2 regions of the Pandoraea oxalativorans genome follow, and region 2 is predicted to be linked to the other one. Evidence: predicted binding sites of a transcription regulator. Region 2 holds the regulator's gene; the other holds the start of a gene.
The links. The regulator NrdR, encoded in region 2, represses ribonucleotide reductase genes. The targets are predictions, from matches to a motif close to CACNANATNTNGTG.

Region 1 (14,624 bases), 960 kb from region 2:
GACGCGCCTTTGCATGGAGTGGCTCGAACAGCACGTGCAAACGGGTCAGTCGTTGCTCGACTACGGCTGCGGCTCGGGCATCCTGGCGATTCTCGCGCGCAAATGCGGTGCCGAGCCGGTCATCGGTATCGACATCGATCCGCAAGCCGTCGAATCCGCCCGCTACAATAGCGAACGCAATCACGCGCCGGTCGAATACGGCTTGCCCGATGACCTGCGTGACGGTCAGTTCAATATCGTGGTCGCCAATATTCTGTCGAATCCGCTCAAGCTGCTCGCATCGATGTTGACGTCGCGCGTGGCCCCGGGCGGACGGCTCGCACTGTCGGGCGTGCTGGAACGACAGGCCGACGAGGTGATCGCGGCCTACGCGCCTTATATGAAGATGTCGGTATGGCGCGCTCACGACGGCTGGGTCTGCCTGCATGGGCAGGCTGCCACTGGGTCCGTCGGTTAACCGCCCGCCCGCCGCGCTGCCGCACGCGATGCGCACGATGCGACGAGTCCAACGAGTCCAACGAGCCTCATGACCCAGTCCTCGCGCGTTCTCGCGACCCGCTGCCCGCACTGCCACACCGTTTTTCGCGTCGTCGCGGATCAGCTCAAGCTGCGCGACGGCCTCGTGCGCTGCGGCCATTGCCGTGAGGTGTTCGACGGACGCGCTTATCTCTGCGATCCGCCCGCCGACGACGCCCCGCCCACCTCTGCATCAGCCGGCGCGACGCCCGGCCAAAGCGGTGCCGTCGAGCGTACGGTTGCGACGCCAGGCGCGGCATCGACAGTCCCAACGGCACATGAAGGGGCATCGTCATCGTCCTCATCGTCCTCATCTTTCGCAGCTATCAGCGAAAAGCCGGTACCCGAGATGCTGACGCCCACGGCCATTGCTGCCCTGCTCGGCTCGCCCGACGAAAGCCGTGCGCAAATGCAGCACGGCCCGGGCCGCTATATGGACGACGACGACCCCACGGTGCTCACCGCGCCAACGGCCTCGCCTTCCTTGCGCGCGCAAACGCCGCCCCTTTCCACCGACGCGAACAAGCGTCCCGGCGCAGCACGTGTGATCTGGCGCGTGCTCATGACGCTGGCCGTCCTCGCACCCCTCTGCCAATGGGCATGGATCGAACGCGCGGCGCTCGTCGACCGGATACCGGCATTGCACGGCGTGTTCGCCGCGATCGGTCGTCCGCTGCAACTGACGGTCGGACTGCCGCGCCAGCCGGACAAGATCCAGATTTCGAGCGTGACGCTGGTGACCGACGCCGTCGGCGACACTAGTGACAATGGCAACGACGGCGACGTGGCGTCGGCAGCCACGGCGAGTCCGGTCACCGCAAGCGACGCTTCCGCCACCGCCTCCGACACCCCGACCGACGGCGTACCGATGACGCTCACCGTCTTCGTACGCAACGAAGCCGACCATGCACTGGCCTGGCCGTCGCTCGAACTGACGCTCTCGGACATCGACGGAAAGCCGGTCGTGCGTCGCGTTTTTTCAGCGAACGAGTACGTTACCGGGGCAACCCTGCGCGATGCCGGGCTGGCACCACGCAACGAACGCACGATTCGGTTACGATTGTCGGCGCAGGCAGCGCTAGCCAGTAATTACCGGGTGCTCGCGTTCTATCCCTGATAGCGCTGTTGCACTCAACCTAGGAGATATAGATGTCCCAAGTCACGCTCGGGGGCAACCCCATCGAAGTCGACGGCCAGTTCCCGCAGAAGGGTCAGACCGCGCCGGCGCTGAAGCTGGTCAACGCCAAACTGGCAGACGTCACGCTCGACGACTTCGCGGGCAAGCGCAAAGTCCTCAACATCGTGCCGAGCCTCGACACGCCGACCTGCGCCACGTCGACCCGCAAGTTCAACGAAGCCGCCGGCAAGCTCGACAACACCGTCGTGCTCGTGATCTCGGCTGACCTGCCGTTCGCGATGAGCCGCTTCTGCGCCACCGAAGGTCTGAACAACGTCGTCACGCTCTCGACCATGCGCGGTCGCGAGTTCCTCAAGGACTACGGTGTTGCCATCACGACCGGCCCGCTCGCCGGTGTGTCGGCGCGCGCCGTGGTCGTGCTCGACGCCGACAACCATGTCGTGCACGCGGAGCTGGTGCCGGAAATCAAGAACGAACCGAATTACGACGCTGCGCTCGCCGCACTGTCCTGATCCGATCGCTGAAAATCGACTCGCCTCAATCGAGGGTTCGGTGTTGGCTGGTGTAAATCTCGCCACATGAACCGTCTTTCACAGGCGAGTCGAGCCGCATTTGCGGCCCACGCCGTCTTGTCATACCCCTGCCGGTGCCGTCGATGCGGCGGCCCGTTTTTGTCCAGCGGACCAGGACAGTGCGACGGGTCATCACCGTCTGCCGTCTTCTGCTGACGCTCCCCCGCTTATTTTTCGCAAGGACTTTCCCGTGACTACCGTGATCTGCGGCTCGCTGGCCTACGACAACATCATGACGTTCGAAGGCCGCTTCGGCGAGCACATCCTGCCTGATCAGGCGCACATCCTGAACGTCAGCTTCCTCGTGCCGACGATGCGCCGCAACTTTGGCGGCTGCGCAGGCAACATCGGCTACAGCCTGCATCTGCTGGGTGGCTCGCCGGTCGTCATGGCGACCGTCGGTGAAGATGGCGCCGCATACCTTGAGCGTTTCCAGTCGCTCGGTATGTCGACCGAGTTCGTGCGCACGGTCACGGACAGCATGACGGCCAACGCGATGATCACCACCGATCTGGACAACAACCAGATCACCGCTTTCCACCCGGGTGCGATGATGTTCTCCTCGCGTAACCGTGTGGCCGACGTGAAGGGCGCCACGCTCGGCATCGTCGCGCCGGATGCCTCCGACGCCATGCTCGCGCACGCCGAAGGTTTCGCCGCTGCGGGCGTGCCGTTCATGTTCGATCCGGGTCAGGGCCTGCCGATTCTGTCGTCAGAGGCACTGCGTCGCATGGTTGAACTTGCCACGTATCTCGCGGTCAACGACTACGAAGCCAAGCTCCTCTGCACGAAGACCGGATGGTCGATGCAAGATCTCCAGTCGCGTGTCGAGGCACTTGTCGTCACGCGCGGAGAGCACGGGGCCCAGATCTTCGCCGGCGGCAAGCAACACGACATTCCTGCCGTGCCCGCCAAGCGTGTCGTCGACCCGACCGGATGCGGCGACGCGTTCCGTGGCGGTTTGCTGTATGGCATCGAAAAGGGCCTCGACTGGCCGACCACCGGCCGCCTGGCCAGCCTGATGGGTTCGCTCAAGATTGCCGAGCAGGGTCCGCAGACGTATGCACCGACGCGCTCGGAGATCGAAGCGCAATATGAAGAAGCGTTCGGCCACCGCTTCGAATGATTTGACGAAAGGCATAACGATGGCACGACTCACCACACCGCTAATCATCCTCGCCGCTGCGGCGTCGCTCACACTGTCCGCCTGCACGGCGTTCGGCCCGAGCAATTCGGCAAGCGTCTACAACAGCCGTCAGGCGCAACGCGAGCAGGTCGTGCGTATGGGCACGGTCGAATCGGTGCGTCCGGTCACGATCGATAGCAGCAACGGCGACCCGGGCATCCTGGGCATCGCCGGTGGCGGCGCGCTCGGCGCCATTGGCGGCAGCGCCATCGGTGGGGGTCGCGGTTCGATTGCGACGGGCATCGTCGGCGGTCTGCTGGGTGCTGTGGCAGGTCAGGCCATCGAAAGCCGCATGAGCAAGAAGGCCGGACTCGAGATCACCGTACGCCTGGACAACGGTGAGTTGCGCGCGATTACTCAGGATGCCGACGAGGCATTTCAGCCGGGTCAGCGCGTGCGCCTGCTCTCGAGCGGCGGCGTGACGCGTGTAACGCACTAAGGCGACACCTCGCACCGAAAACATGGGCGACTTCGGGTTGCCCATTTTTATTTCGCCATGAAAAAACCCGCTGTGACGACCGCTCATCACAGCGGGTTTCGGACCGGGTAGGCCTACCCGGTCAAAAGACACCTAAGTGCCTTGGTTCCTGCATCGGCACTCGGATTACGGACGGCTGCCGGTCGGGAACGGCCATGCCGCTGCCGGGTTCAGCGCCGTCTTCGGTGCAGCGGCGGGTGCTGCGGCCGGAGCAGCAGCAGCAGCAGGCTTAGCGGCAACCTTCTTGACGGCCGGCTTCTTCGCAGCAGGCTTCTTGGCGGCAGGCTTCGCAGCGGCCTTCTTCGCAGCAGGCTTAGCGGCAGCCTTCTTTGCAGCAGGCTTCTTGGCAGCAGCCTTCTTCGCAGCCGGCTTCTTGGCAGCCACTGCCTTCTTCGCGGCCGGCTTCTTGGCAGCAACCTTCTTCACTGCTGCTTTCTTGGCGGCCGGCTTCTTGGCGGCAACCTTCTTCACTGCTGCTTTCTTGGCCACCGGCTTCTTGGCGGCAACCTTCTTCACCGCTGCCTTCTTGGCGACCGGCTTCTTGGCAGCAACCTTCTTCACCGCTGCCTTCTTGGCGACCGGCTTCTTGGCGGCAACCTTCTTTGCTGCCGGCTTCTTAGCGGCAACAGCCTTCTTCGCTACCGGCTTCTTGGCGGCGACAGCCTTCTTTGCTACCGGCTTCTTGGCAGCAGCGGCCTTCTTTGCAACGGGCTTCTTGGCAGCAGCTTTCTTAGCCGCCGGCTTCTTGGCAACAGCCTTCTTAATCGTAGCCATCACATTACTCCTTAACGTGAGAGATCACTCAAACGAAACTACCTGAGAAGGAAACCCGACCACCGTGCGGGAACCGCCGGCGAGCGGGCTATTCATCGGCGTACGCATCGGACTACGACCGCTTACGCTAATGAATTCGGCGCTGCGCACATGACGCTGACCGTATGTGGTCACGCGCGCAAAAAAATTGCCGGCGACATTGCCGCCAGCAATTCGATTGTCTTGAGAAAGGGGGATCGCCAGATTCTTCGGGGGGTAGCTTGCCTGTCCCGTCATCGGGATGGAGGAGATTGCGATAGCGGATAAGCGATACAGCTTGCTATGCACCAAGGTTTTTACGCTCCGTAACTACCAGCTCTCTGTCGCGGGAGGAAAGCAGTGAGTGCTTTCGTGTGTTCATCGAGACTGCAATTTATTTGAGCGAATAATAATTCTTTTGTGATGCGATGTTAATACTTTGTGCGTAAAAAAGCGCACATCATTCGTAACGAAGAAGTCAATCTGTTGTATTTGATGCACATCACACTCGCATGTCGATGCGTGCGATGCGTGTGTTCGATGTCTTCGACGTGCTCTGCTGTGTCTTCAACATGCGCTTCATTGCGATCTCTGAAGCCAACTTCGAAGCGAGAACTTCAACGTGCGAGTGAGGATGATGTGGGTGACCGACGCCTCTTCTTCGTCTTCTCCTGCGTCAGTCATGCGCGCTGTGCACGCACACACCACCCTCTCGAAACCCGCATGGATGCTCGCGTTGCGCGATGCATCCATTTTTCACTCAATGCTTAGTCCCAGCTCAGTGCGCCACCGGTCTGGTACTCGATCACTCGCGTTTCGAAGAAGTTGCGCTCCTTCTTCAGGTCGATCATTTCGCTCATCCACGGGAACGGATTCTCTTCGTTCGGGTAGAGCGCTTCGAGACCGATCTGTGCGCAACGACGATTTGCGATGAAGCGCAGGTAGCTCTTGAACATGCCCGCGTTCAGACCGAGCACGCCGCGCGGCATCGTGTCTTCTGCGTAGCGATACTCAAGCTCGACCGCCTTCTTGAACAGCTCGCGAATCTCTTCGCGGAATTCCGGCGTCCACAGATTCGGGTTTTCCAGCTTCACCTGGTTGATCAGGTCGATGCCGAAGTTGCAGTGCATCGACTCGTCGCGCAGGATGTACTGATACTGCTCTGCAGCACCGGTCATCTTGTTCTGACGGCCCAGCGCCAGAATCTGCGTGAAGCCCACGTAGAAGAACAGGCCTTCCATGATGCAGGCGAACACGATCAGCGAACGCAGCAGCTTCTGGTCGGCTTCCTGCGTACCCGTCTTGAACGACGGATCGGCCACCACTTCAATGAACGGCAGCAGGAATTCGTCCTTGTCGCGAATCGACGCCACTTCGTGATACGCGTTGAAGATCTCGGCTTCGTCCAGACCCAGGCTTTCGACGATGTACTGATAGGCGTGCGTGTGGATCGCCTCTTCAAACGCCTGACGCAGCAGGAACTGACGGCACTCCGGCGCGGTGATGTGGCGATAGGTGCCCAGCACGATGTTGTTCGCGGCGAGCGAGTCCGCCGTCACGAAGAAGCCGAGGTTGCGCTTGATGATGCGGCGCTCGTCTTCGGTCAGACCGTTCGGGTCCTTCCACAAGGCGATGTCGCGCGACATGTTGATTTCCTGCGGCATCCAGTGATTCGCGCAACCGGCCAGGTACTTTTCCCAGGCCCACTTGTACTTGAACGGCACCAGTTGATTCACGTCCGTCGTGCCGTTGATCACGCGCTTGTCCGAGGCGCTCACGCGGCGCGTCGACTGCGAGGCGATCGTGTGCGGCGTGTTGTCGTCTTGCGTGCCCAGAATGTTGGGTGCAGGCGCAGCCGGTGCTGCGGCAGGTGCCGGTTTGGCGGTAGAGGTCTCTTCTTCCCAGTTCAGCATAGGGTCTCGGTCCGTTCAGGTTGATGCGAAACACGTTTGGCACGCGTCTCGCCGAAGTGACAGATCAGCCGTTCGCGCACGAAGGCCGACGAAAAAATTGCGATATTGCTGCCGTCAATCAGAGGACGACGACGAAAAATCCGCGAGTGGCAATGCTTGGTGTTGGGGGTAAAGCAGATTCGCTTTCGCGCTAATTTGAATGACAACGTCGACGATGACTCCGGTCCCGAGGCTGCAATCTTTGTCTTGCAACATCATGATCTCCCGACGTCGATCGAATGACTCCAATTTAGCACAATACCGTCACGCATTCCAGTCCGGCGACACCATATATTGTGTCGAGATATGCCGACACCACAATACCTAGTGTTTGCGAGCATACCGTCGTCACGTGACGCACGGCCTTGCGGGACCGGCATCTTGCCACGAAACGACGCCGCACGACAGCGTTTGCAGTGCATCAAAACGACGCGCGGCCGCATTGGCGTATCCTGTGCGGCAAGCGCCAAAGCGTCGCGGACCGGAACACAAGATTGCGGCGCACGCCACTGCCTCCACCTCCCCGGCGCCAACGAAGGAGATACTGACGATGACATCCTCACGCGCCGACGGCGCACAGGTCCCGGCCACCCCGCCCGCCGCCGGCGCTACCGCCAACCCACCGGGTCCGACACCGCTCACGCTCACCCCCGGCAAACCGATCCGCCTCGCCAGGGGTGCGCTCATCGCCGAAGTGCAGCCGGGTTGCGGCGCGCGCCTGTCGCGTCTGGCGCGTCGCGACACCCGCGGCGACCTGTTCGACTATCTCGTACCGCTCGGCAATGAGCCATTTTCCTCCGACGAATGGCCCAAGGCCGGTGCGTTCCCGATGCTGCCGTATACCAATATGTTGCGCGACGACACGCTGCACTGGCGCGGCAGCACCATCGCCGTTCACGAGACGCCCGCCACGTCGAGTTCGCTGCACGGCTGGGGACTGCGACGTGCGTGGGAGGTCGTCGACGAAAGCACGCACTGCTGCGTGCTGCAACTCGACAGCCCCGTGCAACCGGCATGGCCCTGGCACTATCAGGCGTACCTTTCGGTGACGCTCGACGACCAAGGCGTCGACATGCAGCTCTCGCTCACCAACCTCTCGGCGCAGGAGATGCCCGCGGGGCTCGGCCTGCACCCGTACTTCCGCTGGCCCGCAGGCGCGCGCGTGACGTTCGAGTCCGAGGCGCTCTGGCGCTCGCCATCTGAAGATATCCGCTGGCCGAGCGAGCAACGCGTGCACGTCGGGCCGATGGAAGTGGTGTCGGTCGGCGGCGGCCTCGACACGGGCGGACGTTCGACCTGGTTCGCCGAAGTCCCCACCGAGTCGGGCCGCTTCGAGGCCCGCATCGACTACGCGGGCGGGCTGCGCAGCGCCACCGTGCGCACCGACGATGCGACCTGGCTCGTGCTGCACTCGCCCGCCGGGCGTCCCTATCTCTGCCTGGAGCCGTCGACGCATCGCGTGGGCGAGTTCGACACCGATCACGTGGTACTCGCTCACGGCCAGACGCTCGATCTGGCGATGCGCATCGATCTGGCCTGATTCGAAAACAGGCGTTGGTCGCCGTCAAAGAAAAACCCCGTCGCCCTTTCGGATCGACGGGGTTTTCCCGAAGGCGCGGGCCGCATCTCACATGCGGCACCGCATCACAAACAACTTACTGGCAAGCCTCGCACTCTTCGAAGCCCGGGTCGCCCGGACGCATCGTGCAGACGGCGCCTTCGGCTTCCGGCATCGGCTGCGCCAACGGCGAGGTCGGTTCGGCCGAGAAGCCACCCGACACACCCCCAGAGCTCGGCACCGCGTTCAGTGCACCGTGGCTGACCGTCGACTTCTCGACGTGCGTTGCAGCCATCGTACGGAGGTAGTACGTGGTCTTGAGCGCGCGCGTCCAGGCCAGCTTGTACGTCTCGTCGAGCTTCTTGCCCGACGCGCCAGCCATATAGATGTTGAGCGACTGCGCCTGATCGATCCACTTCTGACGACGCGATGCCGCCTCGACCAGCCACTTCGGCTCGACTTCGAACGCCGTGGCATAGATCTCGCGCAGGTCGGCCGGCACGCGATCGATACGGGCAAGCGAACCGTCGAAGTACTTCAGGTCGGCGACCATCACTTCGTCCCACAGACCGCGGGCCTTCAGGTCACGCACCAGGTACTCGTTGACCACCGTGAATTCGCCGGACAGGTTCGACTTCACGTACAGGTTCTGGAACGTCGGTTCGATGCAGGCCGACACACCGATGATGTTCGAGATGGTGGCCGTCGGAGCGATGGCCACGCAGTTCGAGTTGCGCATGCCGTGCGCGGCAATGTGCTTGCGCAGGCTGTCCCACTCGAGCGTACTCGACAGGTCGACGTCGACGTAACCGCCACGCTCTTCGGCCAGCAGCTTGAGCGAGTCCTGCGGCAGAATGCCACGATCCCACAGCGAGCCCTTGTACGACGAGTACTGACCGCGTTCCTTGGCCAGTTCGGTCGACGCCCAGTAGGCGTAGTAGCAAACCGCTTCCATCGAACGGTCGGCGAACTCCACGGCGGCGTTCGACGCGTACGGCGTGCGCAGCAGGTGCAGGCAGTCCTGGAAGCCCATGATGCCCATGCCCACCGGACGGTGATGCAGGTTCGAATTGCGCGCCTTCGCCACCGCGTAGTAGTTGATGTCGATGACGTTGTCGAGCATGCGCATCGCCACGCGAATGGTGCGTTGCAGCTTCTCGTGATCCAGCTCGTAACCGTTGGCCGTCTGCTTCAGGTGAGCCACGAGGTTCACCGAGCCGAGGTTACACACGGCGATTTCCGTCTCGCTCGTGTTGAGCGTGATTTCCGTGCACAGGTTCGACGAGTGCACCACGCCCACGTGTTGCTGCGGCGAGCGGATGTTGCACGGATCCTTGAACGTAATCCACGGATGGCCGGTTTCGAACAGCATGCCCAGCATCTTGCGCCACAGCGCTTGCGCCGGCACCTTCTTGAACAGCTTGATCTCGCCGCGCGCGGCTTTCTCTTCGTAAGCCGTATAAGCCTGTTCGAACGCGCGGCCGTACTTGTCGTGCAGATCCGGGCAGGTCGACGGCGAGAACAGCGTCCACTCCGCGCCTTCCATCACGCGCTTCATGAACAGATCGGGAATCCAGTTCGCCGTGTTCATGTCGTGCGTACGGCGACGATCGTCACCCGTGTTCTTGCGCAGTTCCAGGAATTCTTCGATGTCCAGGTGCCACGTTTCCAGGTAGGCGCAAACGGCGCCCTTGCGCTTGCCGCCCTGGTTCACGGCCACCGCCGTGTCGTTGACCACCTTAAGGAACGGCACCACACCCTGGCTCTTGCCGTTCGTGCCCTTGATGTGCGAGCCGAGTGCGCGAACCTGCGTCCAGTCGTTGCCCAGACCACCGGCGAACTTCGACAGCAGTGCGTTTTCCTTGAGCGCTTCGTAGATACCTTCCAGATCGTCCGAGACGGTCGTCAGGTAGCACGACGAGAGCTGCGAGCGACGCGTGCCCGAGTTGAACAGCGTCGGCGTGGAGCTCATGAAGTCGAAGCTCGACAGGATCTGATAGAACTCGATCGCACGCGCTTCGCGCTCGACTTCGTTCAGCGCCAGACCCATGGCCACGCGCATGTAGAACGCCTGCGGCATTTCGATGCGATGGCTGTCGATATGCAGGAAGTAGCGGTCGTACAGCGTTTGCAGGCCGAGGTAGTTGAATTGCAGGTCGCGCGACGCATCGAGCGCAGCGGCCAGCTTGGCCAGATCGAACGAGAGCAGTTGCTCGTCGAGCAGTTCGGCCTCAACGCCTTGCTTGATGAAACGCGGGAAGTATTCGATGTAACGCGCAGCCATCTCGCCCTGCGGCACTTCTTCGCCGAGGATTTCGCGGCGGATCGTGTGCATCAGGATACGTGCGGTGACCTGGCTGTACGCCGGTTCCTTCTCGATGAGGGTACGCGAGGCGAGGATCGCCGAATCGTAGACCTGCGACAGCGGCACGCCGTCGTACAGGTTCTTGATGGTCTCGGCCAGAATCGGCTCGGCGGTGACTTCACTGCCGAGATTCTCGCAGGCTGCGCTCACCACGCCGCGCAGTGCCGCCATGTCGAGCGGGCGCGACACACCGTTGTCGGTGACATGCAGCACCGGGGTGTCGGGCGTTGCCGCCTCTTGCGTGGCCTCACCGGCGTGAGCGCGCTCTTGCGCACGCTTCTCGCGGTACAGCACATAGGCGCGGGCGACGTTGTGCTCGCCTTCGCGCATCAGCGCGAGTTCGACCTGATCCTGAATGTCTTCGATGTGGAAAGTACCGCCGTTCGGGCGGCTGCGCACCAATGCGCGCACGACGTTTTCCGTCAACTGTTCCACGAGCTCGCGTACGCGCGCCGAAGCCGCACCCTGACCGCCGTTCACTGCCAGGAACGCCTTGGTCACGGCGATAGCGATCTTCGACGGCTCGAAACCCACCACCGTGCCGTTGCGTCGGATCACTTTGAAGTCGGCGTTGGTCGCCGGCTCGAATGCGCCCGTCGTCTGGGGCGCCGACGCACCCGCGCCACTGCCGGCGTTCGCGGCGGGCGTCGGGTTCGGGCGGGTGAGGTTTTCGTTAGTCTGCATGTAAAAACTCCCGTTCCAATGAGATGGTGCTGTTAGCGCACTTCCACCAGCAATACTGAGTACTGAAGTCGGCAAAAATGCGCCCTGGGGGCGCCGATGGAGCGAAGTGCTGAACACCGCACGACCGACGGACGGCCAAGGGTTCGAGGTGTCCGCTGCACGGCTTTGCTGCTGTGCCGCCCCACAAAACGCCGCAGGACAAGCACGGTATTGATGGATCTTGCTTCCCGGTCACTGACCACTATATGTAGTGGTTGGAGGCCGGATTGGCACTAAGTATAGTGGAGATGACGCACTCCGCAAACTCAAAAATTTCATTCCCGGGAAGGCCCGTCCGGTCTTCGTGTCAAGCAAAACCTGCCCCCCAGTGAGGGTTAATCTGCCGCCTGGAAAGGCAGCGCCTGCGGTTCCAGTGCAGCCATCCGACGCAACCGTTGCCACTCGAAATGCGGCCCCGGGTCCGTCTTCCGGCCAGGTGCTATATCGGCATGTCCGGCCACGGCTTGAATCGGATAATGCTCACGCAAAACGCGCGTGAGCGCCGCCAATGTCGCGTACTGCGCCGCCGTGAACGGTACGTCGTCCGTCCCTTCCAATTCGACGCCGATCGAGAAATCGTTGCAGCGCGTGCGCCCCTCGAACGACGACGCCCCCGCATGCCACGCCCGCGCATCGCAGGAGACGAACTGTTGCAACGCACCATCACGACGCACCAGAAAATGCGACGACACGTGCACGCCGCGAATCTCGTCGAAGAACGGATGCGCGTCGTGGTCGAGCCGATTCTGGAAGAACGCCGGAATCTCGTCGCCACCGAATTGCCCCGGCGGCAGCGAGATGTTGTGGACCACGAGCAAGCCGATGGGCATGCCTTGCGGACGCACGTCGAAGTTCGGCGACGGCAGACGCTGCGCCTCTCGCACCCATCCTTCGGCGTCGAGCGTGAGCGTCGGCAGTTTGTCCGGTGCGTTCATGCGTCACCTCGCGAACCCGCCGCGGCGTCGACACCGCGGCACCGTCCGAATCGACTCGTCGACGGAGATGAGCGCGCACAGAGCAGCGGAGTCAGCAGGGCAAACGACCGGAGCGAAACGTCAGGGGACGCAGATGACTGGAGCATGACGGGCACAACGAACTCCCGTAGAGCGAGGGGTGGCATTGTAGCCCACTTGGCGTGACGTCGCCGGTGACCGGCCCGGTCCGAAAGTCCGCCGGGAGGCAAGTGAAGTCCCAGTGTCATGCGGGACTTCGTCCGAAACAAGTCGAAAAATAAAAAGGAAATTCCCAAAGAAGAAGCCCCTCGCCTGACTTGGCCGAGAGGCTTCCGTGGGCGTATCCACGCCCGGGGATGGCACCGCGCTTGTGTCATATACCACGGACACCATCCCGCGCCGCTCACAGGTGCGACGCTAATGGCCGTTGCCGGCCGGTAAAACGCGTTGGCACTCTCAATATCGTCACTGTCCCTGATCTTCGTCCGATCGATTTCAGGGGAACGCGGGAATCGCGGCTTCGATGCCCTCCATATGGGCTTCGGGATGATGCTCCTTGAGCATCTCGCGAATCTCCTCGACGCGGCGCTCGCGCACATCCACCATCAGCAGGATCATGCCGCGCTCCAGCGGTTCACGAAACGCCTTGAGTCGCGAGTTGGGCACCGAGACGCCGATCATGCTCGACACCCATGCGCCGAACAACGCGCCGAGCGGGGCCGTCACAATCATCAATTCCCATTGCGGATGTGTGCCCACGATGGGGAAAAACGCCGCGACTGCACCGACTGCCAGACCACAGAAGCCGCCGATCACGAGCCCGGCTTCGGCGCCGTGCACGATATCGGAAGTCTGTAGCAGGTTAGCCTCGTGCAGTCCCTCCAGGTCCATTTCGTCACGTGCCATAAAGTGGATGTGGCGCTCCTCGATCCGGGCGAGCAACAGATCGCTCATCGTGCGCTGGGCACTGGCCAGATCGGGAAGAAGGAAATACATCCGTCTGCGCATTAGCATATTGCGCCCTCCTGTCGTCGCCCCGCCCGCCTGTCCTATCGTTTCGACGCGATTCGACGAATGGGGTCGGTTACTGTGTTTTAGTGCATGCGACAGGCATGCGCAAGCCGACGCACGCCATGAGCGGCGATGCACGGCGTTCGCAGGAAAACAGGGCAACGGGCGGGATGAGCCGAGATGTGCAGGGATGCGCGATCGCTGCGCGGACGGGCCGCGCAGCGGACCTCAGACGCGGTGTTCGCGCGCGAGATAGGCGTCGCGATGCGCCGTGCTGCAAAAGTGTTTGCCACCGGCGCCCGACAACGATTCGCTCTCGGGAAGATAGGTATCGCACTCGCTGCAACGCACCATACGTTCGGCGGGCGGCAACGTTTGCTGGGCCGTGGTCCGGCCACCGTTGCCCTGCGGCGTGCGCATGCGCTCATTTCGTTGAGGGCCTTCGGAATTGCGCTTACGCTCGTTGTGGCGCATCCACCACGTCCCGGCGATAAGGAGCAACAGTAACAGCAGGATATTGCGCATCGCGCTTCAAGTCTCCGTCATGCGATGCAGCACCACCTCAAGCACGAAGCGAGAACCGACATACGCCAGCAACAGCGTCACGAACGACGCCAGAACCCAACGCAGCGCGACCTTGCCGCGCCACCCGTAAAAATGCCGCCCCAGCAGCACCGCGCCGAACATCAGCCACGACACCACCGCGAACACCGTCTTGTGATCGACGCGCACCGCGCGCCCGAAGAGCGCCTCGGAGAACATCACGCCGGAGATCAGCGTCAGCGTGAGCAGCACGAACCCCGCGCCGATCAGACGAAACAGCAGCTTCTCCATCGTGAGGAGCGGCGGCAGCGTCTCGAGCCAGCGCGAGAGCCAGCCCGTCGCCTCGTTGCTGCGCGACGGATGCAGTTGCCGCTCGGCATAGATCATCAGCAACGCGTGCAGCGCCGCGAGCGCGAACAGCCCGTAGGCCATGTTGGCGATGATGAAGTGCGCCTTGAACACCGGATTGGCGGCAAAGCCCAAAATGCGCACGTCCGGGAAGATCATCGGCAACAGACAAGCGACGGCCGCCACGGGTGTGACCATCAGTCGCAGGCTCTCGAGCGGGAAAAAGAAACTCTCGATCCAATAGATGCCGACCGAGAGCCACAACATGGCCGAGAGCATGTACGCGAAACCGAAGTGCATGCTCTCAGTGCGGAAGATCGTCTGATGCAGCAACACCCCGTGCAGCACGAGCACGGCGAACAGCGAAAGCTGCATCGGCCAGCGCGAGGGCGTGCCCGTGACAGGCGCAGGCGCGACTTGTCCGCCCGCGAGTGCGAGCGCGGCGTCGCGCCGGTATCCTTGCCACGAACAAACCGCCAACCCGGCGTA
Region 2 (14,624 bases):
ACGTCGTGGTCTGCAGACCGGCGCGCCTGGAGCGTGCCCACGTCGCGCACGCCGCCCGTTCCTGTGATTGCATCCGATTCCTCTCCCGAGCGACGCGTGAATTCAAGCGTGCTGTCCTTGCCTAGCACGTTGTGGGCATCGGTCGTCGCATCCGCCCCCATGAAATTCGTCAGATGTTTGTCGCTCCACGTCAGCGCGCCTCCATGCGTCGCTACGTTCGACGCGGTTGCACGGAGCTGACGGGTGTTGGCGAGTCCGCTGAGCTCGGCCTCGGACGTCACCCCTTGCACGCGGTCTCGCTTCATCGCCAGCAGACGCGCCTCGCGCTTGAGCGCCTCGAACGCCTGTTCACTGTCGGCGAGAAAACCCGCATGCTTTGCGACTTCCGTTTCCAGCGCCTTTTGCGCACGGTCGACGACGTCTTGCCGCCCCTCCCCCGCTGCGGCAGCGGCTTCATCGAGCTTTTGCTTCAGCGCCGACAGTGCGCGCTTTTGCTCGCGCCCTGCATCGGTAAGCAACGCGTCTTCGATCTTTAAATCGTCGGCAATGGAAGACGCCAGATGCCTAAAAGATTTCTCTCTATCCTCATTCCCCACAGCGTCGGCGATAACCGTCTTCACCCAAGCCAATTGAATATCGATCTTATCGGCAAAAACCGACGTCACTCTCGCCTTATCGATGTCATTTCTTAGATCGCCGATTGCATTCGCAATTTCCGAAATCCGGCTATTGCGACTGACCTCCCATTTTTCAAGCGGCTGCGGCACCGCTTGTGCGTGAACGTAGGCGGGCAATACCGCGGCTACCACGGCCGCAGCTGCCATACGTATCTTCGTCTGACGCAGGACATTCGACTTCGGATGATTCTTTTGCATTCGATAAATCTCTTATTTTCAATTCACATCAAATAGCGAATTAACTCGCTATCGCCAAAACGGCGACACACCTGCCACCATCGAGGTTGTGAATTCTAGAGACGAACTATCGAAATCCTGTCAGTTCAGATAATTTTTAGTACTTACCCCATAATTCAATCAGAATTTTCATTTGGGCTTATTCTTATAATATTGATTTAACGATTTTCCGAATCATCCCAAAATAATGTTTATTGCGTTTCTTATTTCCCCAAAAGCTTCGATGCATGCGACACGCGCGCAACGGCGTGACAGCGCCTTTCAGCCGCGTCCCATGTGTGAATTTCGGGTGAGTCCGCACCGAGATTGCCCGTCATCCACGTGGGAGGATGCCCCGCGGATGCCCATAAAAAAACCCGTCGCGCCCTTTCAGGCACGACGGGTTTTTCGTCATTCATTCGACCGGCGGGACATTCCCCACCTAAGTCTGTCCGGCAGTCTTCAACGCGGGCAGCGTACGCCGCCCGTGTTCAGGCCACCGGCTTGCGCTTGGGCTTGACGTCCGGGCTGTCGATTTCCTCAAGGACATCGCGGAATTCCGCGATGTCTTCGAAGCTTCGATAAACCGACGCGAAGCGAATGTACGCAATCTTGTCCAACCGCTTCAACTCGCGCATCACCAGTTCGCCGATGCGCTGGCTGATCACTTCACGCTCCGCACCGGCCAGCAATTTGTACTCGATGCGTGCGATTGCGGCATCCATCGCTTCGGCACTGACGGGGCGCTTGCGAATCGCCAACTGCATACTGGCGCGCACTTTCGCGCGGTCGTACTCGGCGCGGCTGCCGTCTTTCTTGACGACGACCGGCATGGCGCGTTCGACACGCTCGTAAGTCGTGAAGCGCTTGTCGCACGACGGGCATTTCCGACGCCGCCGGATGGCGGCGCCGTCTTCCGCTTCACGCGAGTCGATGACTTGCGTGTCGTCGTGCCGGCAGAACGGGCAGCGCATGCGTGCGACGCCGTGGCTTAGCCGTAGACCGGGAAACGCTTGGTCAACTCAGCCACTTGTGCACGCACGCGGGCCAGGTTTTCAGCGTCTTCCGGGTTGTCCAGCACGTCGGCGATCAGGTTGCCGACCAGCTCGGCTTCGGCTTCCTTGAAACCGCGCGTGGTCATGGCCGGCGAGCCCAGACGGACACCGCTGGTCACGAACGGCTTTTCCGGATCGTTCGGAATGGCGTTCTTGTTGACGGTGATGTGCGCTTCGCCCAGCGCGGCTTCGGCAGCCTTACCGGTGATGTTCTTGGCGCGCAGGTCGACCAGCATCACGTGCGATTCGGTACGGCCCGACACGATACGCAGACCGCGCTTGACCAGCGTCTCGGCCATCACGCGCGCGTTCTTCGCGACTTGCTGTTGGTATTCCTTGAATTCCGGCGATGCGGCTTCCTTGAACGCGACGGCCTTACCGGCGATCACGTGCATGAGCGGACCACCCTGAATGCCCGGGAAGATGGCCGAGTTGATCGGCTTCTCGAACTCCGCCTTCATCAGGATCACGCCGCCGCGCGGGCCGCGCAGGCTCTTGTGCGTGGTCGTGGTGACGAAGTCGGCGTGCGGCACCGGGTTCGGGTACACACCTGCGGCGATCAGACCCGCGTAGTGCGCCATGTCGACCATGAAATAGGCGCCGACCGACTTCGCGATCTTAGCCATGCGTTCGAAATCGATCTTCAGGGCAAAGGCCGAGGCGCCTGCCACGATCATCTTCGGCTTGTGTTGTTGCGCCAGCTTCTCGGCAGCGTCGTAATCGATGTCTTCGGCTTCGTTCAGGCCGTAGCTCACGACGTTGAACCACTTGCCCGACATGTTGACCGGCGAACCGTGCGTGAGGTGACCGCCGTGCGCGAGGCTCATGCCCATGATCGTGTCGCCCGGCTTGAGCATGGCGAAGTACACGCCCTGGTTAGCCTGCGAGCCCGAGTTCGGCTGCACGTTGGCGGCTTCTGCGCCGAACAGCGCCTTCACGCGGTCGATCGCCAGTTGTTCGACGACGTCGACATACTCGCAACCGCCGTAATAGCGCTTGCCCGGATAACCTTCCGCATACTTGTTGGTCAGTTGCGAACCCTGCGCTTCCATCACGGCCGGGCTGGTGTAGTTTTCCGACGCGATCAGTTCGATGTGATCTTCCTGACGCTGGTTTTCTTTCTGAATCGCGGCCCAGACGTCGGGATCGACGGAGGCAACGGTAGATTTCGATTTGTCGAACATGGCGGTTCCGTTGAGTTGAACAGATTTTCCGGGAGGGGGATGCTGCGGCGCGCCTTCCTTTGTGCTTCGGAAGACGATAGACAGGGCAGCACCAACCATCACGGCTGCCCAGGCGAACGGCAAATAAGACCCCGGCGCTTCCCGGTGGGTTGCTCCACCTCGGGCACACAAGGGTGTGGGCCCTAATCGCCAGTCACGCGGGGTTTGTGGCGTCGATAGTTTATGCGAGCTTGGGACGTTAGGCAACTGACCCGCCAACGCGCACCACCACCTTGCCGAACGCCCCGCGACGCAAGTGAGACAGCGCCTGTGCGGCGTCGGCAAAGTCGTAGACGGCATCCACCACCGGCGTGATGCCGTGGCGGTCGATCGTCGCACTTAGCGCCTCCAGCCCCTGCCGGTGCCCCACCCCGATGCCCTGCACGTGCGCGCGCTTGAGCAGCATCGGATAGACCGGGATTTGCAGGAAATCCCCGCCCAGCGTGCCGATCACCGAGACTTTGCCGTTGGGCGCGAGCGCCGCCATCGTCTCGCGCATGTCGCCACCGGCCAGTTCCAGCACCTGTTCGACGCCCCGCCCTTCGGTGAGTCGACGGACTCCGTCCGCCCAACCTTCCCGGCGTTGGACACCGTACGTCACCCCCAGCGCTGCCGCGCGGGCCAGCTTTTCCTCGCTGCCGCTCACGACGACGGCCTTTGCTCCGTGCGCAAGCGCCAGTTGCGCGCCAAACAGTGCCACACCGCCGGTGCCGATGGACAGCACCGTCTCGCCGGGCGCAAGCTTGCGCCCGGTCGCGAACAGCGCGAACCAGGCGGTAAGCCCCGCACACGTCAGCGTCGATGCGGCCACATCGTCCAGCGTGGACGGCGCACGCACCAGCGCCGCCTCGTCGAATACGGCGTACTCCCGAAGCACACCCTGCAAGGTGCCGCCGAAGATCTGCAAACCGGCCGGCGCCAGTTCCCCCTCGTGCCAGCGATCCCAGAACGTGTTGATGACGCGCTCGCCCACGCTCACGCGCGTTACACCCTCGCCTACGGTCACCACTTCACCCGCCATGTCCGAGCCGGGCACGAACGGGAACGTCACCGGCAATCCCATGCCGGTGTCGATCATGAGGGCGTCGCGATAATTGAGCGACACTGCGCTCACTTTCACGAGCACTTCACCCGGCCCGGGTGTCGGGACTTCAACGCTCGCCAATTTGAGCGAGGCTTCGCCTAGCGTCGTCATTTGCCATTGCTGCATCGTTGTCATTGCCAATTTCCTCGTCGACGTTTTCAAAACGGATATCCCGACAGGCCGGGTGGACAAGGATCAGCTTATTGGAGAATACTTCGCGGCAGTGATGGCAATTTCTCTACTGATTGGCGACTTATGAGAACCAATGAGACTTACACGCCCGACCGCCTTTCGGGCATCTCGGCGTTCGTCGCGGCGGTCGACGCCGGGAGCTTTGCGGGCGCGGCCGAACGGTTGCATCTCACCCGCTCGGCGGTCGCCAAACGCATCGGCCGACTGGAGGCGCGGCTGGGCGTACGCCTGTTCCACCGCACCACCCGCAGCCAGCACCTCACCGGCGAAGGGCAAACGTTTTATCAGCGTTGCACGAAGGTGCTGACGGAATTGTCCGAGGCGGAGGACGAACTGAGCGCCGGGTCGCAGACGCCGATGGGCAAGCTGCGCGTGACGATGCCGGTGCACATCGGACGCCAGTGCATCGCGCCGGTCTTGCTGGCGCTGGCGAAGGCGCATCCGCAGTTGCGTCTCGAGATGGCGTTCAGCGACAGCCGTATCGATCTGGTGGAGGAAGGCTACGATCTGGCCGTGCGCAGCGGACGGCTCGACGATACGCCCGGACTCAAGGCGCGCGCCCTTGGCGAGCAAACGATGATGCTATGCGCGTCCCCTGCCTATCTGGCGGCGTACGGCACACCGCAGACGGTTGACGATCTCGCCGCACACGAATGTCTGATGTACGGACGTGCGGGCAATCTGTATCGATGGCCCACGCCGATGATGCCCGCCGACGGCCCGCATCGCCTTCCGCGCTTCATCCTCGACGATCTGATCGCGCTCGTGGACGCCGCCGAACAGGGGCTCGGCATCGCTTGCATGCCGCACTGGGTCATCATGCGCGCGATCGCCGACGGCACGCTGGTGCGCTTGCTGCCGCAGATTCGCACGCCCGGCACCCCGTTGCATCTGGTCTGGCCCGACACGCGGCATCCGTCTCCCAAGCTGCGCGCCGCCATCGACACGCTCGTGAGTGCGGCACCGGCATTGCTGGGGATGCCGCCGACGGCATGAGGGTCGGATGACGATCAGACGACGAAGCGTCCGACGCCACCGTCTGCGATCAACGTTGCCACACACACAGGAACGGCGCTTGTCGAGCGTCAACCGCCCTCGCACGCATGTCGTACCTGTGCGCCCAGGTTTGCGCAGCCCCTGTGCCGCCAAGGCGTTCTACCAGGTCATCGCGTCGTGCCAGCAGCCGGGGCACGAGCGCGTCCGGTTCGCAGCACGCAGCGGCAGCGCCGGGTGAAGCACCGCACGCCGCGTCCCCGGCCCGCGCCACGGCATGGGCGCTTTGCGCCCACGGCCGAATGGCTTGCGCAGAAATCCGCCCCAACCGGTAGGCCATTTCGGCCGCCAGCGCACGCACACCGACCGGGTTCTTCAACTCGTCGTGCACCGTCTTGCTCGACGCCTCGCACGCGAGTCCCTTCAGACGACGGACAAAGGGTGCGCAACGATCGCCATAGGGAAATTGAGAGAGATCCGCGAGCGCGTCTGGTGCAAGCATGGCAGCGAAGTCTGCCGCGTCGAAGTCGAGCGACATCGCGTACGGCAAGTCGTTCTTGTCCCGCCAGACGCCTACGTTCTCCATGAAGGCGTTGCACATCTCCCGGTTGCCGAGCCAGAGGGCGGCAACGTAGTGACGTTCGAGCGCACATTGATAGACATCCGGCAACGCGTGACAAAGTCGATGCCGCATGACGTTGCGACGCGCCAGTGCATCGGCATACGCCTTCGCCGCCTCGCCGCTCAGCGCATGAAACGGCACGCCGTTGGATGCCATGAGTCGCGCCATCTGCCGCCCTGCCGCCATCGCTTCGTCCCTCGCCCGTCGCAGCCCGGAGATGTCGCCCCCGTCGGGTCCATCGGGACCGGTTGCCCCCTCGAAGACACGCCACGCGTCGTCGCTCTCCAGCCAGTCACCGAGATCCTGATAGCGGGACAGAAACGTCGTTGCCAGATAGACGCGCGTCGGGTCGCGCTTCCCGTCGAACGCCTGCGAACATCCGCGCACCAGCACAGCCGTCGGCGTCGCCAGTCCCACCGCGCCGAAGAGCCGCGACGCGAGCCATGCCTGCGCAGCATGCCCTGCGCTCGGGCACGCCTTGACGACGTACTGAGGCATATCCGCGTGCGGCGTGAGCGACATGCGGATGGCCACACCCGTGCTGCCCATCGGCATGGCCTTGGTCACGCGCGTGGCGTTGGAGAAATCGTGGGGACCGATGTCCGGCAGCGACGCACCACTTCCGTCGTGCCCGATGACCGCGCCGAAGATGCCCTGCGGCCCGGCTTCCGGCAATAAGCCTGTGTGCCCGGTGGCATCGCCCGTGAGCCTGTCGTGGCAGTGGTGACCGATGTCACTGTGAACGAGGAAAGTGTTGACCTGCATCGCGACGCTCCCTGGTCGTTGCAGGGGGCCGTGACGTGTGCGGACGCCGGCCTCCCCGGTTGAGACCGGCAATCTTGCTGCGGCGTCGGGCAGCCAGCTTTCGAAAATGAGGCAAGTTCGGACGAATCCGCCGCGCGTCTGCGGCAACGGCCGCAGCGGCGGCGACGTCCGATAGCAGGTCCTGGTTAGGGCTGCTTCAGGGCTGCTTTAAGGCGGCTTTACAGCTCGATTTTCGTGCCGAGCACAGCGAGGAACTGCGCGATCCACGCGGGGTGCGCGGGCCACGCCGGGGCGGTGACGAGTTTGCCGTCGGTATGGGCGTCGTCGATGGCGATCTCCATGTACTTCCCGCCAGCCAGACGCACTTCCGGCGCACACGCAGGATATGCCGAGCACTCGCGCCCTTCGATCACACCGGCCGCCGCGAGCAACTGCGCGCCGTGACAGATCGCGGCAATCGGCTTGTCGTTCTCGGCGAAGTGACGCACGGCGGCGAGCACCTGTTCGTTCAACCGCAGATACTCGGGGGCGCGGCCGCCGGGGATCACCAGCGCATCGAAGTCCGCGGGCGAGAGGCCGTCGAAAGTCGCGTTGAGCGTGAAGTCGTGACCGCGTTTCTCGCTGTAGGTCTGGTCGCCCTCGAAATCGTGAATCGCGGTACGCACCTTGTCGCCCGCCTTCTTGCCTGGGCAGACGACTTCCACGCGATGCCCGACGGCCATCAGCGCCTGCACCGGCACCATCAGCTCGTAGTCTTCGACGTAATCGCCCGCCAACACCAGAATCCGCTTCTTGCCCATGTGACTCTCCGTCAGAGAAAAAATGGAAGGGAAACAGCCCCTCCATGTTACTCAATTCCAGTGACGCACTTGAGACAGCATCGAACCGCATCAGACAAAAAAAAACCGCGTGCCGAAACACGCGGTGTTAAGTCGGCGCAAAACGCCGTCGGTCAATCGTGGGGCCTCCGCTTCGCGAAGTGCGGTGTAATGCCGCGCGCCTGAGTCGTCAATAAGTTTCCAGATGCAGACGCCCTTCCGTCTTCATCCGCTGCCAGAGCGTCTGCCAGTCGAGACCTGCGTCACCGGCAATGGTCTGCAACACCTGAAGCACGCCGTCCTCCATCCCCTTCAGCCCGCAGACATAGATGTACGTATGCTCATGCCGCAGCAGCGCCGCCACATCGGCCGCCCGCTCGCGCATCGCATCCTGCACGTAGCGCTTGGGGCTTCCCGGCGTGCGCGAGAACGCGAGATTGGTATCGATGAAATCCTTCGGCAGATTGAGCAGCGGACCGAAGTACGGCAACTCGCCTTGCGTGCGCGCACCAAAGAACAGCATCAGCTTGCCGGTCGCCCCTTTCATGCGGCGACGACGGCGGTATTCGGTCATCGCGCGCATCGGTGCAGCGCCCGTCCCGGTACAGATCATCAGAAGACGCGAGTCGGCGTGGTTCGGCATCAGGAACGTGCTGCCGAACGGTCCCATCACGTTGACCACGTCACCCTTCTTCAGGTCGCACAGATAGTTCGAGCACACACCACCGACAGCCTGCCCTTGATGGTCCTTCGTCACGCGCTTCACCGTGAGCGCCAGATTGTTGTATCCCGGACGCTCCCCATCGCGCGGCGACGCAATCGAATACTGGCGCGCATGGTGTGCACGCCCGTCCGCCGTCGTGCCCGGCGGGATGATGCCGATCGACTGCCCTTCGAGCACCGGGAACGGTTGCTTGCCGAAATCGAGCACGATGTGATGAATGTCGCTCTCGGTACTCGCATCCGTCACGCGATAGTTGCCGACCACGGTGGCCTGCACCGGGGCCTTGTGGTTATAGAGGTTGACGTAAGGCTTCGCAGCGGACCACGGCGGCACGACCGAGCCGCGCACCAGATCCGAGCCACCGATGACGGGTTCCGACGCATCGGCGGACGCACCAGACGCACCGCCAGCCGCGCCCTCCGCCGCCTCACCGATCGTGCCCTGCCCGGCGAGCGCATCGTCCTGCACGGGGAGTTCGTCCCACGTGAGCTGGTCCTCGACGGCGTAGGCCTCGGCTTTGAGCACGTCGCGCCAGTTGTCGATGGCCCCCGTCGGGCACGGCGAGATACACGCCATGCATCCATTGCACGTGTCCGCGCGCACGACGTAATTGTTCTCGTCATGCGTGATCGCGTCGATCGGACACGTCTCCTCGCAGGTGTTGCAGCGAATGCAGATCTCCGGATCGATCAGATGCTGCTTCAGGACTTCGACCGGAACGGGGCCGTTCATGATGCTGTCTCCTTGTGGGGATGGCTCTTGCGGCCTTTCCAATGACTTGGCAATGACTTAGTTGAAACGCACGTACTCGAAATCGATGGGCTGACGATTGATGCCCAGCGGAGGCGGCGCAATCCAGTTGGCGAACTTGCCCGGCTCCGTCACACGGCCCATGAGCGACGCCACATACGCACGGTCTTCCGACGTCGGCAGCCATTCGCGCTCATGCGCGGCCCACTCCGTCTCGCTCACCACACGACCGTCCGGCGACACGCGCACGCCCGCAAACGTACCGATCTGACGATTGAACGCCTTGTGCGGCACCGTCAGACGGAAGTCGATCCCGGCCTTCTCCAGCACCTTGTTCCAGCGATTCACACCGGCGACCGAATCCTTGATGTAGTCGTCGCGCAGCACTTCGTTCATCGCGTTGAGCATCGGCACTTCGCGCTCCACGAGCTTGCCGTTGTCGACATCGAGCAGACGGTACATCTGACCGTTCAGTTGATGATCGTCGTCGCGCTTGCTCTCTTCGTAGCGCCCCTTGAGGCCCGAGCTATAAAAGATCGCCGCGTTCGACGACTGGTCCGCGCCGAACAGATCGATCGTCACGGAGTAATGGAAGTTGATGTAGCGCTGGATGGTCGGCAGATCGATGACGCCCGCCGCGCGCAGCTTCGAGACGTCGTCCGTTTTCAGTTCGTTCATCACCTGCGCCGTGCGGGCGATCACACGAGACACGCCCGACTCACCCACGAACATGTGGTGCGCTTCTTCCGTGAGCATGAACTTGGTGGTGCGTGCGAGCGGATCGAAGCCCGACTCGGCCAGCGCGGACAACTGGAACTTGCCGTCGCGGTCGGTGAAGTACGTAAACATGTAGAACGCGAGCCAGTCCGGCGTCTTCTCGTTGAATGCACCGAGAATGCGGGGATTGTCCTCGTCGCCCGAGCGGCGGCCGAGCAGCGCTTCGGCTTCTTCACGGCCGTCGCGGCCGAAGTAGCGATGCAGCAGGTAGACCATCGCCCACAGGTGGCGGCCTTCTTCCACGTTCACCTGAAACAGGTTGCGCAGGTCGTACATCGAGGGGGCGGTCAGCCCGAGGTGACGCTGCTGTTCCACCGACGCCGGTTCCGTGTCGCCCTGCGTGACGATGATGCGGCGCAGGTTCGCGCGATGCTCGCCCGGCACTTCCTGCCAGGCGGCTTCGCCCTTGTGCTCGCCGAAGTGGATCTTGCGATCCGACTCGCCCGGCGTGAGGAAGATGCCCCAGCGATAGTCCGGCATCTTCACGTGATCGAAGTGCGCCCAGCCGCTCGGATCGACGCTCACGGCCGTGCGCAGATAGACGTCGAAACCATGCGAGCCCTCGGGTCCCATGTCGCCCCACCAGGACAGAAAGTTCGGCTGCCATTGTTCGAGCGCGCGTTGCAGCGTGCGGTCGTCCGACAGGTTGACGTTGTTGGGGATCTTCTCGCTGTAGTTGATCGAAGCCATCGTGGGAATCCTCGTGTCTCGTCCGTGTTCTATGGAAACGTTTGATCGGGTTCGGGCGCGGCTGTCGCCGCACCCTGTGCATTCGTCAGACGCGGTTCAGATCGAACTGCGCCTTGTTGCCCTTGCCGTAGACCTTGAGCGCGCCCTTCTCGCCCACCGCGTTCGGACGAATGAAGATCCAGTTCTGCCATGCCGACAGGCGACCGAAGATGCGCGTGTTCATCGTCTCTTTGCCGTTAAAGCGCAGGTTGGCTTCCATGCCGGTGAGCGCATCGGGCGACATCGCCGCACGCTCCTCGATGGCAATGCGAATTTCGTCCGGCCAGTCGAGATCGTCGACGGCGGCCGTGACCAGCCCCAGACGCTCGGCTTCGTCCGGACGCACCGGACGGCCGATGGTGGCGCGCACAGCCTCCAGTTCGGCAGCGTCTTCATAGAAACGGCGTGCGAGACGCGATTGATCGGTGACCATTGGCAGCAGGCCGAAGTTGACCTCGCTCAGCGTGATCGCCGGTTCGTCTTCCTCGCTGGCCGGGAGCGCGGCCATGTACGTGCGGTCGGCGGCGAAGGCGAATTCGGCAAGCGTGCCGGTGAAGCACGAATCCGGCTCGATCAGTGCAAACAGCGAGCGCGACGACACGTCGATACGGGCGAACGTGCGGCGCAGCATGCCGAGCGTTTCACGCACGAACCAGTGGTCCTGATGCGCGAGCAGCGATGCATCGGCGGCCAGCACATGCTTCGCGTCGCCTTCGGTGCGCAGCAACCACGTGCCGATGTCGAGTTCGTTGGTGCGCAGATTGAGAATCGCGTCGTCGAGTTCGCGCGCCATCTTCAGCGGCCACCAGTTGATGCCCGCAGCCTCGATACCGGCGATGTCGCTCGGCGGCGCAGATTTCGGCGCCCGCACGGTCAGGCTTGCGGTGCGATTGGCGCGGTCGATCTCGACGTCGACGAATTCGTAACGGATGGCATCCGGCTCGTCGGTGCGTTCGAGGCGCGTGAGCGTCACGCCCTTGCCGCCCGGACGATGACTGCCTTGCGCCAGTTCCTGTGCACGCGCAGCCACGGCCTGTGCGAACTGCGCGGGCTTGACCACTTCGTCGACCAGACGCCATTGCTTGGCACGCTCGCCGCGAATGCCCTCCACGATGGTGCAGAAGATATCGGCGCGGTCGTTGCGCACATGACGCTTATCCGTCAGACGCGTCAGGCCACCGGTGCCCGGCAGCACGCCCAGCAACGGCACTTCCGGCAGCGCGACCGACGACGAGCGGTCGTCCACCAGATAGATCTCGTCGCACGCCAGCGCCAGCTCGTAACCGCCGCCAGCGCAGGCGCCGTTCACGGCGGCAATAAACTTCAGGCCCGAATGACGGCTGGAGTCTTCGAGACCGTTACGCGTTTCGTTGGTGAATTTGCAGAAGTTGACCTTCCACGCATGCGAGGAGAGGCCCAGCATGAAGATGTTCGCCCCGGAGCAAAAGACACGGTCCTTGGCGCTCGTGACCACCACCGTCTTCACTTCCGGATGTTCGAACCGAATGCGCTGGATGGCATCGTGCAGTTCGATGTCCACACCCAGATCGTACGAATTGAGCTTGAGCTTGTAGCCCTCGCGAATACCGCCGTCTTCCGCGATGTCGATGGCGAGTGTGGCCACCGAGCCCTCGAAGGTCAGCTTCCAGTGCTTGTACTGCGTGGGGTCCGTACGGTAGTCGACGTGGGGTTTGCCGAACATGATTGCCTCCAACTCGAATAATGATCTTGTTGAATTGCAATATAGTGCAGCACAAACCCATCGTCAACCATTTAACCAAATAAAAATGAATTATTTTGCAGAATGCATCCGATCAATCGGATGACAATTGCACTGCCAGACGTCCGCGTAGTTGCAAGTAGGCGTCCGCGAGCGCCCGCCCGCCGGTGTCGAAGCTCATGTCGGCCTTGGCGTAGAAGTCCTGACGCCCGGCCAGAATGCGCTTGAGGTCGTCCATCGCTTCCGCATTGCCCGACATCGGCCGCAGATCGCCCTGCGCCACCACGCGCTTCATGTGCTCCTCGGGCGACGCTTGCAGCCACACCGTATAGCAGTGGGTCAGCAGGAAATTGAACGTGGCGGCGTCGCTGACGATGCCGCCCGGCGAAGCGATTACGGCACGCGGATGCTCGGCCACCACGGCTTCCAGGGCGCGCAGTTCATACCGACGATAGGCGCTCGCACCGTACAGCGAGTAGATCTCCGACGGCGGGCAGCCCGCCAGTTGTTCGATCACGCGGTTGAGTTCGACGAACGGCACGTGCATGTCGTCGGCGAGCATGCGGCCCAGTGTCGACTTGCCTGCGCCGCGCAGGCCGATCAGCGCGATGCGCCCACGCCGGTCGGGGTCTCGCTCGCTCCCCGCGAAGAGTTCGCTCAACGCCTGACGCGCGCGCGTGAGCGCCTCGCCATCGCGCCCGTGCAGGATTTCGCGAATCAGCAGCCACTCGGCGGAAGAGGTGGTTTCGTCGCCCACGATCTCTGCCAATGTGCAATTTAGTGCCTGTGCGAGCTGACGCAGGAACAGCACGGAGGCGTTCCCCACGCCCGACTCCAGATTGGCGACGTGACGCTCGGAGACCCCGGCATCGAGCGCCAGCGCCTTACGGGTCAGGCCGCGACGGGCGCGCAGTGTCCGAACCCGCTCCCCCAGTGCGACCAGGAACGGGTCTTTCTCGCTGGCGCCTCGCGCCGTCGGCACCCCATCGGCTTGCGCACTCTTATTCATCGGATGAGATCCTCGAAGCAGGTAACATGTAATATATTGCTTGACAGCCAAATTTGCATGCTCTAATTTTCACCATGCGTCGGTAAAAAAGCAAACACGACGTCCCCCAGGAGACATGGATGGATGTGCCCCAATTTCAGGCGCTGATCGCCGACGTGACACGTCAGCTCGACGCTCGCCCGCTAGACAGCTCGCTCGCCGACTGGCTCAACGCCAACTACGGCGCAGGCTCCCCAGGTTACGAAGCCCTCATCGAGGCTTGCCGCGTCGGCGTCGCCGAGGGCTGGCTGTGCAATCGCGAAGGCGGCGGCATTCGGTACGGGCGCGTCATCAAACCCTCGCCCGACACGCACGGCTTTTCCGTGGACGTCGTCGACATGGCCGATCTGGCCGGACCGCACCACGTGCATCCCAATGGCGAAATCGATCTAATCATGCCGCTCACGCCGGGCGCGACCTTCGACGGGCACCCGGCGGGCTGGTGCGTGTACGGCCCGGGCACCGCGCATCGGCCGACGGTCGCGAGCGGTCGTGCCCTCGTGCTGTATTTACTGCCCGAAGGCGCCATCGAATTTACGCGCAGCGCCTGAGACTGGCGCGCCCCGGCTCCCTGCTTGATTCACTTCGGTGATGGATATGAGTACCCCTGCCTTGCTGGAAAACTACGTCGCTGGCCAATGGGTGGCCGGTGGCGGCGAGCGCACCGCGCTGACCGATCCCGTCACGGGCGACACGCTCGCCTTCGTCTCGAGCGCCGGTCTCGATCTCGACGCCGCGTTCGCCTTCGCGCGCGACACGGCGGGTCCCGCGCTACGTGCGCTGTCGTACGGCGAGCGGGCGCAGCGTCTCTCGCAGATCGTCGCCACGTTGCAGGCGAATCGCGACGACTACTACGCCATCGCGACGGCCAACTCGGGCACGGTCGCCTCCGACTCCGCTGTCGACATCGACGGCGCGATTTACACGCTGTCGACCTACGCGAAGCTAGGTGCGTCGCTGGGCGAGGCGCACACGTTGCTCGATGGGGCGGCCGTGCCGCTCGCCAAGGACGCCTCGTTTGCCGTGCGTCACGTTTTCCGCCCAACGCCTGGCGTAGCGCTCTTCATCAACGCGTTCAACTTCCCCGCGTGGGGTCTCTGGGAGAAGGCGGCAGCTGCGCTGCTGTCGGGTGTGCCCGTCATCGTCAAACCGGCGACCTCGACCGCATGGCTCACGCAACGCATGGTGGCCGATGTCGTCGCCGCAGGCATTCTGCCGCCGGGCAGCCTGT

Region 1: a site for NrdR is predicted at 11,481-11,494, ahead of MB84_RS21630 (ribonucleoside-diphosphate reductase subunit alpha). Genes of this name have one in related genera too.

What each region holds. Positions count from the first base shown of each region.
Region 1 is NZ_CP011253.3:4,901,200-4,915,823, forward strand. It holds gene prmA (50S ribosomal protein L11 methyltransferase) at 1-457, shown strand, start outside; gene MB84_RS21595 (DUF3426 domain-containing protein) at 527-1,633, shown strand; gene tpx (thiol peroxidase) at 1,666-2,166, shown strand; gene MB84_RS21605 (carbohydrate kinase family protein) at 2,417-3,352, shown strand; gene MB84_RS21610 (outer membrane lipoprotein) at 3,372-3,851, shown strand; gene MB84_RS21615 (histone H1-like DNA-binding protein) at 4,017-4,664, opposite strand; gene MB84_RS30055 (hypothetical protein) at 4,689-4,994, opposite strand; gene MB84_RS21620 (ribonucleotide-diphosphate reductase subunit beta) at 5,450-6,595, opposite strand; gene MB84_RS21625 (aldose epimerase family protein) at 7,185-8,174, shown strand; gene MB84_RS21630 (ribonucleoside-diphosphate reductase subunit alpha) at 8,290-11,241, opposite strand; gene ampD (1,6-anhydro-N-acetylmuramyl-L-alanine amidase AmpD) at 11,616-12,215, opposite strand; gene MB84_RS21640 (DUF1269 domain-containing protein) at 12,729-13,241, opposite strand; gene MB84_RS21645 (PP0621 family protein) at 13,473-13,769, opposite strand; gene MB84_RS21650 (cytochrome C assembly family protein) at 13,776-14,624, opposite strand, start outside.
Region 2 is NZ_CP011253.3:3,941,691-3,956,314, forward strand. It holds gene MB84_RS17305 (autotransporter family protein) at 1-518, opposite strand, end outside; gene nrdR (transcriptional regulator NrdR) at 1,385-1,867, opposite strand; gene glyA (serine hydroxymethyltransferase) at 1,885-3,132, opposite strand; ZMP/ZTP riboswitch at 3,232-3,339, opposite strand; gene MB84_RS17320 (zinc-dependent alcohol dehydrogenase family protein) at 3,371-4,381, opposite strand; gene MB84_RS17325 (LysR family transcriptional regulator) at 4,511-5,443, shown strand; gene MB84_RS17330 (hypothetical protein) at 5,493-6,827, opposite strand; gene MB84_RS17335 (DJ-1/PfpI family protein) at 7,046-7,627, opposite strand; gene boxA (benzoyl-CoA 2,3-epoxidase subunit BoxA) at 7,836-9,101, opposite strand; gene boxB (benzoyl-CoA 2,3-epoxidase subunit BoxB) at 9,159-10,586, opposite strand; gene boxC (2,3-epoxybenzoyl-CoA dihydrolase) at 10,672-12,327, opposite strand; gene MB84_RS17355 (helix-turn-helix transcriptional regulator) at 12,440-13,354, opposite strand; gene MB84_RS17360 (DUF4863 family protein) at 13,474-13,944, shown strand; gene MB84_RS17365 (3,4-dehydroadipyl-CoA semialdehyde dehydrogenase) at 13,985-14,624, shown strand, end outside.